Regions from separate parts of the Streptomyces sp. NBC_00038 genome, predicted to be linked through region 3. Evidence: riboswitches for the same ligand, from Rfam matches in the RefSeq annotation. Region 3 holds a riboswitch; each other region holds the start of a gene.

Region 1 (3,267 bases), 5.4 Mb from region 3:
TGCTCGCCGAGGAGCTGGAAGCCGCCGCAGATACCGAGCACGGGCCGCCCCTCGGCGGCCCGTCGCGCGATCGCGTCCGCGAGCCCGCGCTCCCGAAGCCACTCCAGCGCCTTCACCGTCCCCCGGGTCCCCGGTACGACGACGAGGTCCGCGTCGGCCAACTCCTCGGCCCGGTCCACGAAACGCACGACGACACCCGGCTCGGCGGCCAGCGCGTCCACGTCCGTGAAGTTGGACATCAGGGGGACGGCGCAGACGGCGACCCGCAGGATGTCCTGGCCGACGGGGTCGGCCACCACCGACTCCCGGACCGTGCCCCGCATCGAAACCCGCAGCCCGTCCTCCTCGTCGATCCCGAGGCCGTGCTGGAAGGGCAGCACGCCGTACGAGGGCCGCCCGGTGAGCCCGTGGAGCATGTCGAGCCCCGGCTCCAGGAGGGAGACATCCCCGCGGAACTTGTTCACGAGGAACCCGGCGACCAGCTCCTGGTCCTCGCGCGAGAGCAGCGCGACCGTCCCGAAGAACGACGCGAAGACGCCCCCGCGGTCGATGTCACCGACGACGAGCACGGGCAGCCGCGCGTTGCGCGCGATCCCCATGTTCACGATGTCCGTCCGCCGCAGATTGATCTCGGCCGGACTCCCCGCCCCCTCGCAGATCACCGCGTCATACGTGCCCCGCAACTCGGCGAGGCACTCCAGCACGGTCCCGAGCAGCGCTTCCTGCCGCCCTCCGTGGTAGCCGCGCGCACTCATCTCACCCACGGGCTTCCCCATGAGCACGACCTGACTGCTCCGGTCGCTCCCCGGCTTCAGCAGCACGGGATTCATCAGCGCGGTCGGCTCCACACGAGCGGCCTGCGCCTGCATGGCCTGCGCCCGCCCGATCTCGGCGCCCTCACGCGTCACGAAGGAATTGAGCGACATGTTCTGCGCCTTGAAGGGCGCGACCTTGACGCCCTGGCGCACCAGCCACCGGCAGATCCCGGCGGTCACGACGCTCTTGCCCGCGTCGGAGGTGGTTCCGGCGATCAGCAGCCCGCCGCCGCTCATGAGTTCCCTCCCCGGGGCCTCAGCAGCCGCCCGGCGACACACACACCCAGCGCGAGCCAGCTGACGCGCCGCGACAGCCGTACGGCCCGCTCGATGTCCCCGACCGCGACGGCGCGGCCCTTCCCGTTCAGTACCGGCCGGTGCTCGACCCTTCCCCCGTAGGCGAGGGTCCCGCCGAGCCGCACACCGAGCGCCCCCGCGAACGAAGCCTCCACGGGCCCGGCGTTGGGGCTCGGATGCTTGCAGGCGTCCACCCGCCAGGCGCGCGCGGCGCCCCGCGGGTCGTCTCCGGCGGCGGCCGCGAGAGCGGCGGTGAGCCTCGCGCCCGGCCAGCCCGCGACATCGTCGAGCCGCGCGGAAGCCCAGCCGTAGCGCCGGTACTTGGCGGACTTGTGCCCGACCATCGCGTCGAGCGTGTTGACGGCGCGGAACCCGACGAGCCCGGGAACGCCGGCCACCGCGCCCCACACAAGAGCCCCCACCACGGCGTCGGAGGTGTTCTCGGCGACGGACTCGACGACGGCCCGGGCGATCCCGTCCGCGTCGAGCGACTGCGGATCCCGCCCGCACAGATGCGGCAGCCGCTCCCGGGCCCCCTCGACATCGCCGGCTTCGAGCGCGCCGCCGATCGCGCGGGCCTCCCGGCCCAGCGAGGTCCCCCCGACGACGGCCCAAGTGGCGGCGGCGGTCAGTGCGATGGAGGCGGTACGGGATCCACGTACGGAACGACTCGCGAGCGCCGCGAGCCCGGTGGCGCCGCCCGCGCACACGGCCGTGTGCAGTGCGCCCCACCCTCGGTGGTCCCGCCACAGCACCCGCTCGACGGCTCCCGCGGCGCGTCCGAACGCGGCGACCGGATGGCCCCGGCGGGGATCGCCGAGCAGCAGGTCACCGAGAAGGCCGGCGGCGGCGCCGTACGCGAAGACGCGATCGGCACGCACCGGTTCAGCCGACCGTCAGGTCGGGCACAACCGTTGTTCGCATGGCACTTGGGCAGCCGCGCATGGCGATATGTCCTCACTCAGGGTGTCCGCGCCCTGGTTCGAAGAGACCGACGGTGAGAGTTCCTGGCTTCCGGGGATGTCTTCCCCGGTGACAGTGGCGGGACCGCGCCGGATTCGCACCGGCTTCCTCTCTTGCCGCCGTACTTGGCTCCGGCAGTCCACCATGGGGTTGGAAGACCCGTCAACTTGCTGTTGACCTGGGGCGAAGGAGTGTGCTGAGACCCACACAGGGTCGGTTTTCCCCTAGGCCGACAAAAAGAGCTTTCATAGACTGGAATGTGACAATCGGGGAGCGGTTCGAGGGTGGTTGCTTCCGCGTTGTGGCGTGGTGGGGCGGCTCACGGTGGCCCTCTGTGCCGACCAAGATCACGGCGCTATCGTGGCTCGACATGGGGGACAGAGATGGACGCGCATCGGGGGACGCCGGCTCTCGGGCAGCAGGAGGTAGGCGTGCGCAATGAAGACTCAAGCGGGTTCACCTGGCGCAAGAGCAGCTACAGCGGAGCCGATGGCCAGTGCGTCGAGGTGGCGTTCGTCGGGGGCGCGGTGATCATCCGTGACTCGGGGAAACCGTTCGAGTCGTATATCGCCTTCCCCGGCTGGCACTGGCAGGCGTTTGTGACGGCTTTCGCCGACTCGGACCGTCTCGTCGGCCCAGGGGGATCCGAAGGCTGAGGGGGAGACATATGACTGATCATCATTTGACCGAGATCCGGCACGTGGCCAACGGCCTGCGCGGGGGAGCGTGGAAGGCCTCCACGTCGCTGGGGACCGTGCTGATGTGCGCGGTGCTCGGCGCCGCGGCCGCCTTGACCGGAGCGGCCGCCTCACTGCTGGTGGACGGCTTGGCCGCGCGGCTGGCTACCTGGGTGGCGGTGGCCGCGGCGGCTGCTGTCGCCTCCGGCCTGTGGTGGGGTTTCGCGGAGTTCAGGAAGGACCGTCCGCCGACTGCCTGTCCGCCGGCAGCTCGGGCCGCTGAGCGGGGATCACGGCCCGGCGGTCGTCGCTGAGCGTGGGTTCCGTCGTCCCGGCCTGCGCTATCAGCTTGGTCAGCTGACGGCTCAAGGCGACCACCGGGGTCATGACGACCCCGGTCGCGGTGCCCATCAGCCACGGGTTGGTCAGCCGGCAGGCGGCCATGACGGCGAGCAGCCCGGCGAGGCCCACCACCAGGACCAGGATGCAACCGGTGCAGTAAAGGATCTTCGTGA
Region 2 (3,267 bases), 4.0 Mb from region 3:
GACAACGGCGGCACTCTGCAGACCTACTGCGTCGACCTCCACAACCCGACACAGAAGGACGCCAAGTACCAGGAGACCTCCTGGAGCGGCACCTCGCTGAACGGCAACGCGGACGCGGGCAAGATCCGCTGGATCCTGCAGAACTCCTATCCGCAGGTCAACAACCTCGTGGCACTGGCCGAGAAGGCCGGAGCGGCCGGTCTCACCGAGCAGGACGCGGCGGCCGGCACCCAGGTGGCCATCTGGCGGTACTCGGACGGCGCCGACGTGGACGCGGTGGACCCGCAGGCGGAGAAGCTCGCGGACTACCTGGAGAAGAGCGCGCAGAACCTGGCGGAGCCCGCGGCCTCACTGACCCTCGACCGGCCCGCGGTCTCCGGCCACGCCGCCGAGAAGCTCGGCCCGGTCACGGTGCACACCAACGCGGAGAGCGTGACGGTGATACCGCCCGCGGACGCGGCCACCAGCGGGGTGAAGATCGTGGACGCGGACGGCAAGGAGGTCACCTCCGCGGCCGACGGCAGCCAGATCTACTTCGACGTGCCCGAGGACAGCCCGGACGGTTCGGCCGCGCTGACCGTGCAGGCGTCGACGACCGTGCCCGTCGGCCGGGCCTTCGCCTCGGAGACCCGCAGCCAGACCCAGATACTCGCCGGCTCCAGCGAGTCGACGGTCTCCGCGACGGCGACCGCCACCTGGGCCGCGGAAGGCGCGATACCCGCGCTGTCCGCCGAGAAGAACTGCGCCAGGGGCGGCGTCGACATCACGGCTGCCAACGCGGGCGACGAGGCGTTCACCTTCGAGCTGGCGGGGATCGAGCACACCATCCCGGCAGGCGAGTCCCGGATGGTGACGGTGACGCTCCAGGAGGACCAGGCGTACGACTTCACGGCCACCGGCGCGAACGGCTTCGAGAAGCGGTTCACCGGCATGCTCGACTGCGAGACGCAGGGCAGCACGAGCGACGTCACGACCCAGACGGCCGGTGAGCCCAGCCCCGCCACGTCGGTGGAAACCTTCAGCGACGGCACCGACCTCGCCGAGACCGGCAGCTCCAGCGCCACCCCGATCATCGGGGGCGTGGCGATCGCCCTCGTCGTGATCGGCGGCGCCGCGCTGGTCTTCGTCAACAAGAAGAACGCACCGGAGCAGCACTGAGCGACACAGCACCTTGGCAACTCAACAGTGAGTGACCGCAGCACGGTGACTTCCTGAGCCCGCGGCCCCGGCCTGCCCCCCAGGCGCCCGGGGCCGCACCCTTTCCAGGAAAGACGGCGCCCCCCAAGGCCCCACAGCCCTACGACCCCAAAGCCCAAGAACCCCTCAACCCTCGTCGGACGCGCAGTGCTCCAGGAGTTCGGCGGTCGGGCCGTCGGTCACCCGGTAGCGCACGACCCGCCCATCCTTGTCACCCTCGACCACCCCAGCGGTACGGAGCAGACGCAGGGCCTGGGACACCGCGGGGTCGTTCATGCCGGTCGCGACGGCGAGGTCGGAGACGGCGAGGGGGCCGGCTCGGTGCAGGGCAAGAAGCAGGGCGAGGCGACGCGGGTCCGCGAGGAGGGAGAAGCGGTCGGCCCAGGCGCGTACATGCCCTGGTTCACCGATGGCGGCGACGGCGTCGCAGACCCGGTGGCCGTCGATGGTCCGGCGATCGGCTCGCTCGGCGGGGACGAGGTGCATGAGGGTCATCCTCGCAGGCACCGCTATGTGATCTTCAATACCTGCGCACCTGTGCAGCTTTGCAGGGGAGACCGGCCACCCCTACGGTTGGTGGGCCGTGGTGTTCGGGAAGACCGGTGACGGCCTCTTCGTCCTCGAAGAGGCCCAGGCCGGAGCGGCCCTCGCCACTGTGATCGGGCCTCGGACCAGGTCCGTACGCGGCGTACTCGTGTACGGACCGGACGGCTTGAGGCGCCCCGTCCCACTTCGGCCACTGGTCGCCTCCCGGCGGCCGGGAAGGCGGGACGGTGCGGACCCCCGTCAGCCAGGAGACCGGCCACGGCATCTCACGAAGTGATCCACGAGGTGCTGGAGCGTGACCCCATGACCCTGCCCACGCAGTCGTCCCCACCCGCCGCCGGATTCCGCTGGCGACGCGAGGACACCGTGCGCACGGCCGTACTTCTGGCAGTGATCGCGGCGCTGCATGTCGTCGCGTTCGGCATCCTGTTCCTGCTCGTGGTGCCGGAGCACTACGAGGTCGGCTCCAAGGCCTTCGGCATCGGCCTGGGCATCACGGCGTACACCCTGGGCATGCGGCATGCCTTCGACGCCGACCACATCGCCGCGATCGACAACACCACCCGAAAGCTGATGGCCGACGGGAAACGGCCGGTGTCGGTGGGCTTCTGGTTCGCGCTGGGGCACTCCAGCGTGGTGGTGCTGCTCGCCGCACTGATCGCCGGAGGCACCCAGTTGGCCGGGCGGATCATGAACGAGGGCTCGAGTACGCACCAGGTGCTCGGGGTGATGGGCACCACGGTCTCCGGGTCGTTCCTCTACCTGATCGCCGCCCTCAACCTCGTCGCGCTCGTCGGCATCCTGCGGGTCTTCAGGGCGATGCGGGCCGGTACGTACGACGAGGCCAAGCTCGAACAGCACCTGGATTCCCGGGGGTTCATGAACCGGATCCTCGGCCGCTTCACCAAGTCCATCACGCGGCCGGGGCAGATGTACCCGCTGGGCTTCCTGTTCGGCCTCGGCTTCGACACCGCCACCGAGGTCACGCTGATGGTGATGGCGGGCAGCGGCGCGGCGGCCGGCCTGCCCTGGTACGCGATCCTGTGCCTGCCGCTGCTGTTCGCGGCGGGGATGAGCCTGTTCGACACGCTGGACGGCACGTTCATGAACTTCGCCTACCAGTGGGCCTTCTCCAACCCGGTGCGCAAGGTGTTCTACAACCTCACCATCACCGGCCTGTCCATCGCGGTGGCCTTCTTCATCGGCACCATCGAGCTGGTGAGCGTCCTGCACGAGAAGCTCGACCTGACCGACTCGGTCACCGGCTGGATCGCGGGGCTCGACCTGGGCAACGTCGGGTACATCATCGTCGGCCTGTTCGTGGCCGTCTGGGCCGCGGCCGTGGCGTACTGGCGGCTGGCCAAGGTGGAACAGCGATGGGCGGTCCGCCCCGCCGAGGGGAGTTGAGACCGGCGGGGCGGCAGCCGCTCACGGACCAGGAGCGGACCAGGTGGGAACTGGAAGCGGACTAGGAGCGGGCACTGCGGGCTCGCACCAGGGCGAAGCCGGCCGCGGCCAGACCGA
Region 3 (3,267 bases):
CGTCGAGGTCGTCGATGGCCTGGACGATGTCGCCGAACTCGGCGTAGCACATGTGGGTGTGGATCTGGGTGTCCGGGCGTACGCCGCCGACGGTGAGCCGGAACGCCTCGGTGGCCCAGGCCAGGTACGCGGGACGGTCCACGGCCCGCATTGGCAGCGTCTCGCGCAGGGCGGGCTCGTCGACCTGGATGACCGAAGTCCCCGCCGCTTCCAGCTCCTCGACCTCGTCGCGCAGGGCGAGGGCGACCTGGCGGGCGGTGTCGCCGAGCGGCTGGTCGTCGCGGACGAAGGACCAGGCGAGCATGGTGACCGGTCCGGTGAGCATGCCCTTGACCGGGCGGTCGGTGAGGGACTGGGCGTACGTCGTCCAGCGCACCGTCATCGGCTCGGGGCGGGAGATGTCGCCGGCCAGGATCGGCGGGCGGACGTAACGGGTGCCGTACGACTGGACCCAGCCGTGCTGGGTGGCGAGGTACCCCGTCAGCTGTTCGGCGAAGTACTGGACCATGTCGTTGCGTTCGGGCTCACCGTGCACCAGGACGTCAAGACCGGTCTTCTCCTGGAAGGAGATCACCTCGCCGATCTCGGCCCTGATGCGCTCCTCGTACCCGGCGCCGTCGATCCGCCCCGCGCGCAGGTCGGCCCGCGCGACGCGCAGTTCGGCGGTCTGCGGGAAGGAGCCGATGGTGGTGGTCGGCAGCAGCGGCAGACCGAGGTGGGCGCGCTGGGCGGCGGCCCGCTCGGCGTACGGCTGGGAGCGGCGGGCGTCGGCGTCCGTGACGGCGGCGGTGCGGGCCCGTACCGCGGGGTCGCGGGTCAGCGCCGAGCCGGCGCGGGAGGCCAGGTCGGCCCGGTTGGCGGCCAGTTCGGCCGCGATGGTCTCGGTCCCACGGGCGAGGCCCTTGGCGAGGGTGACGATCTCGGCGGTCTTCTGGCGGGCGAAGGCGAGCCAGCGCAGGATCTGCGGCTCGATGTCGCGTTCGACGGCGGCGTCGAGCGGGACGTGGAGCAGCGAGCAGGAGGCGGCCACGTCGACCTGACCGGCCAGCCCGAGCAGGGTGCCGAGCGTGGCGAGGGAGGCCGACAGGTCGTTCACCCAGATGTTGCGGCCGTTGACCACACCCGCGACCAGGCGCTTGCCGGGCAGTCCGCCCACCGCGGCCAGGGCGTCCAGGTTGGCGGCGGCGTCGTCGGTGAAGTCCAGGGCGAGACCGTTGACAGGAGCCTTGGCCAGCACCGGCAGCGCGTCGCCGAGCCGGCCGAAGTACGAGGCGACCAGCAGCTTCGGACGGTCGGTGAGCCCGCCCAGCTCACGATAGGCGCGCGCGGCGGCGTTCAGCTCGGCGGGCGTGCGGTCCTGGACGAGGGCCGGTTCGTCGAGCTGCACCCACTCGGCGCCCGCGGCTCGCAGGTCCCCGAGGACCTCGGCGTACACGGGCAGCAGCCGGTCGAGGAGGGTCAGCGGGTCGAAGTCCGGGGCCACGCCGGGCGCGGGCTTGGCGAGCAGGAGGTAGGTGACGGGGCCGACGAGGACCGGGCGGGCGGTGAGGCCGAGTGCGAGAGCTTCGCCGAACTCGGTGACCTGCTTGGTGGAGTCGGTGGCGAAGACGGTGTTCGGGCCCAACTCCGGTACGAGGTAGTGGTAGTTGGTGTCGAACCACTTCGTCATCTCCAGGGGCGCCACATCCTGTGTGCCGCGCGCCATCGCGAAGTAGCCGTCCAGCACGTCGGACTCGACGGCGGCCCGGTGGCGTTCGGGGATCGCGCCGACCATGACGGTGGTGTCCAGGACGTGGTCGTAGTACGAGAAGTCGCCGGTCGGCACCTCGTGGATGCCGGCCCCGGCCAGCTGGCGCCAGTTGGCCCGGCGCAGTTCGGCGGCGGTGGCCCGGAGGGCGTCGGCGTCGACGCGGCCCTTCCAGTAGCCCTCGATCGCCTTCTTGAGCTCCCGGCCCTGGCCCTGACGGGGGTAGCCGTGCACGGTGGCCCGTACTGCCGCGGCTGCGGACTTCGTTGTCACGGAAATCTCCTTCGCGAGATGTCTCCCTGAGATCCCGGGACGGGACGAGAGCGCGAAGGGGTGACGAACCGGACGGAACGACTCTCGAGCGGCGAGGCGCGGTCGTCTGCCTGGTATGTACGCCGACCCGCCCACGAGGTCACCGGGATGTCCGCGCACGATCGGTCGCGCGCGGGCAGCGGGCAGGTCTTCGGACTCGCGGGCGCGTACTCCGTACGTTCTCCGTACGGCGGACACCTACTGACCGTCGCTTCCCAGAACCTCTCGGCTCCAGTGCGTATGACGGCGGTCGTTCCCACTCACCGCTGCGGGGCAGTCCCGGATTCCCACCGGGTTCCCTCTTGCGACGCATCCCGCCTGGCGGACGGGGCGAACCAGCTGCACCGGTCAGCCTAGCTCAGCCCGTCTCGCCCCCGAAGGCCCCCAGGATGCGTTCGGCGGCGAGTGTGGCCGTCAACTCCCCGGCGCGGACCCGCTGTTCGAGGGCGGGCGCGAGGGCGCGTACGGCCGGATCGCCGTTCAGCCGGCGAAGCAGCTCGTCGCGCACCATCGTCCAGGTCCAGTCGACCTGCTGGTCGCGGCGCTTGGCGGCGAGCCGGCCGGTCGAGTCGAGGAGCGTGCGGTGCTGGTCGAGGCGCTCCCAGACGGTGTCCAGGCCCGTCGACTCGCGGGCGCTGCACGTCAGTACGGGCGGGGTCCATGCCGCTTCGGCGGAGTGCATGAGCCGCAGGGCTCCGGCCAGTTCGCGAGCCGCGGCGCGCGCGTCACGCTCGTGCGGGCCGTCCGCCTTGTTCACGGCGATCACGTCGGCCAGTTCCAGGACGCCCTTCTTGATGCCCTGCAACTGGTCTCCGGTGCGGGCGAGGGTCAGCAGCAGGAAGGAGTCGACCATGTTGGCGACCGCTGTCTCGGACTGGCCGACGCCGACCGTCTCCACCAGCACGACGTCGTAGCCCGCCGCCTCCATCACCACGATCGACTCGCGCGTGGCCTTGGCGACGCCGCCCAGGGTGCCGGCGGTGGGGGAGGGCCGCACGAAGGCCGCGGGATCCACGGCGAGGCGCTCCATCCGGGTCTTGTCGCCCAGGATCGAACCGCCCGTACGGCTCGACGAGGGGTCGACGGCCAGCACCGCGACCCGGTGGCCGAGCCCGGTGAGCAGGGTGCCGAGCGCGTCGATGAACGTCGACTTGCCCACGCCGGGCACCCCGCTGATGCCGATCCGCCGCGCCTTCCCGCTGTGCGGC

Evidence for each region. Region 3 has a riboswitch for cobalamin ahead of metE (5-methyltetrahydropteroyltriglutamate--homocysteine S-methyltransferase). Riboswitches for the same ligand answer to the same signal wherever they lie in the genome.
Region 1: another riboswitch for cobalamin. It lies ahead of OG219_RS11655 (cobalamin biosynthesis protein); the one in region 3 lies ahead of metE (5-methyltetrahydropteroyltriglutamate--homocysteine S-methyltransferase).
Region 2: another riboswitch for cobalamin. It lies ahead of OG219_RS17450 (HoxN/HupN/NixA family nickel/cobalt transporter); the one in region 3 lies ahead of metE (5-methyltetrahydropteroyltriglutamate--homocysteine S-methyltransferase).

Annotation. Positions count from the first base shown of each region.
Region 1 covers NZ_JAPELQ010000001.1:2,513,174-2,516,440, reverse strand. Annotated here, with positions in the region: gene OG219_RS11660 (cobyric acid synthase) at 1-1,052, opposite strand, end outside; gene OG219_RS11655 (cobalamin biosynthesis protein) at 1,049-1,993, opposite strand; cobalamin riboswitch at 2,093-2,235, opposite strand; gene OG219_RS11650 (DUF397 domain-containing protein) at 2,507-2,731, shown strand; gene OG219_RS11645 (hypothetical protein) at 2,984-3,267, opposite strand, start outside.
Region 2 covers NZ_JAPELQ010000001.1:3,844,707-3,847,973, forward strand. Annotated here, with positions in the region: gene OG219_RS17440 (TQXA domain-containing protein) at 1-1,158, shown strand, start outside; gene OG219_RS17445 (helix-turn-helix domain-containing protein) at 1,324-1,683, opposite strand; cobalamin riboswitch at 1,765-2,019, shown strand; gene OG219_RS17450 (HoxN/HupN/NixA family nickel/cobalt transporter) at 2,047-3,150, shown strand; gene OG219_RS17455 (YcnI family protein) at 3,212-3,267, opposite strand, start outside.
Region 3 covers NZ_JAPELQ010000001.1:7,863,343-7,866,609, forward strand. Annotated here, with positions in the region: partial or broken gene metE (5-methyltetrahydropteroyltriglutamate--homocysteine S-methyltransferase) at 1-2,020, opposite strand, end outside; cobalamin riboswitch at 2,184-2,414, opposite strand; gene meaB (methylmalonyl Co-A mutase-associated GTPase MeaB) at 2,418-3,267, opposite strand, start outside.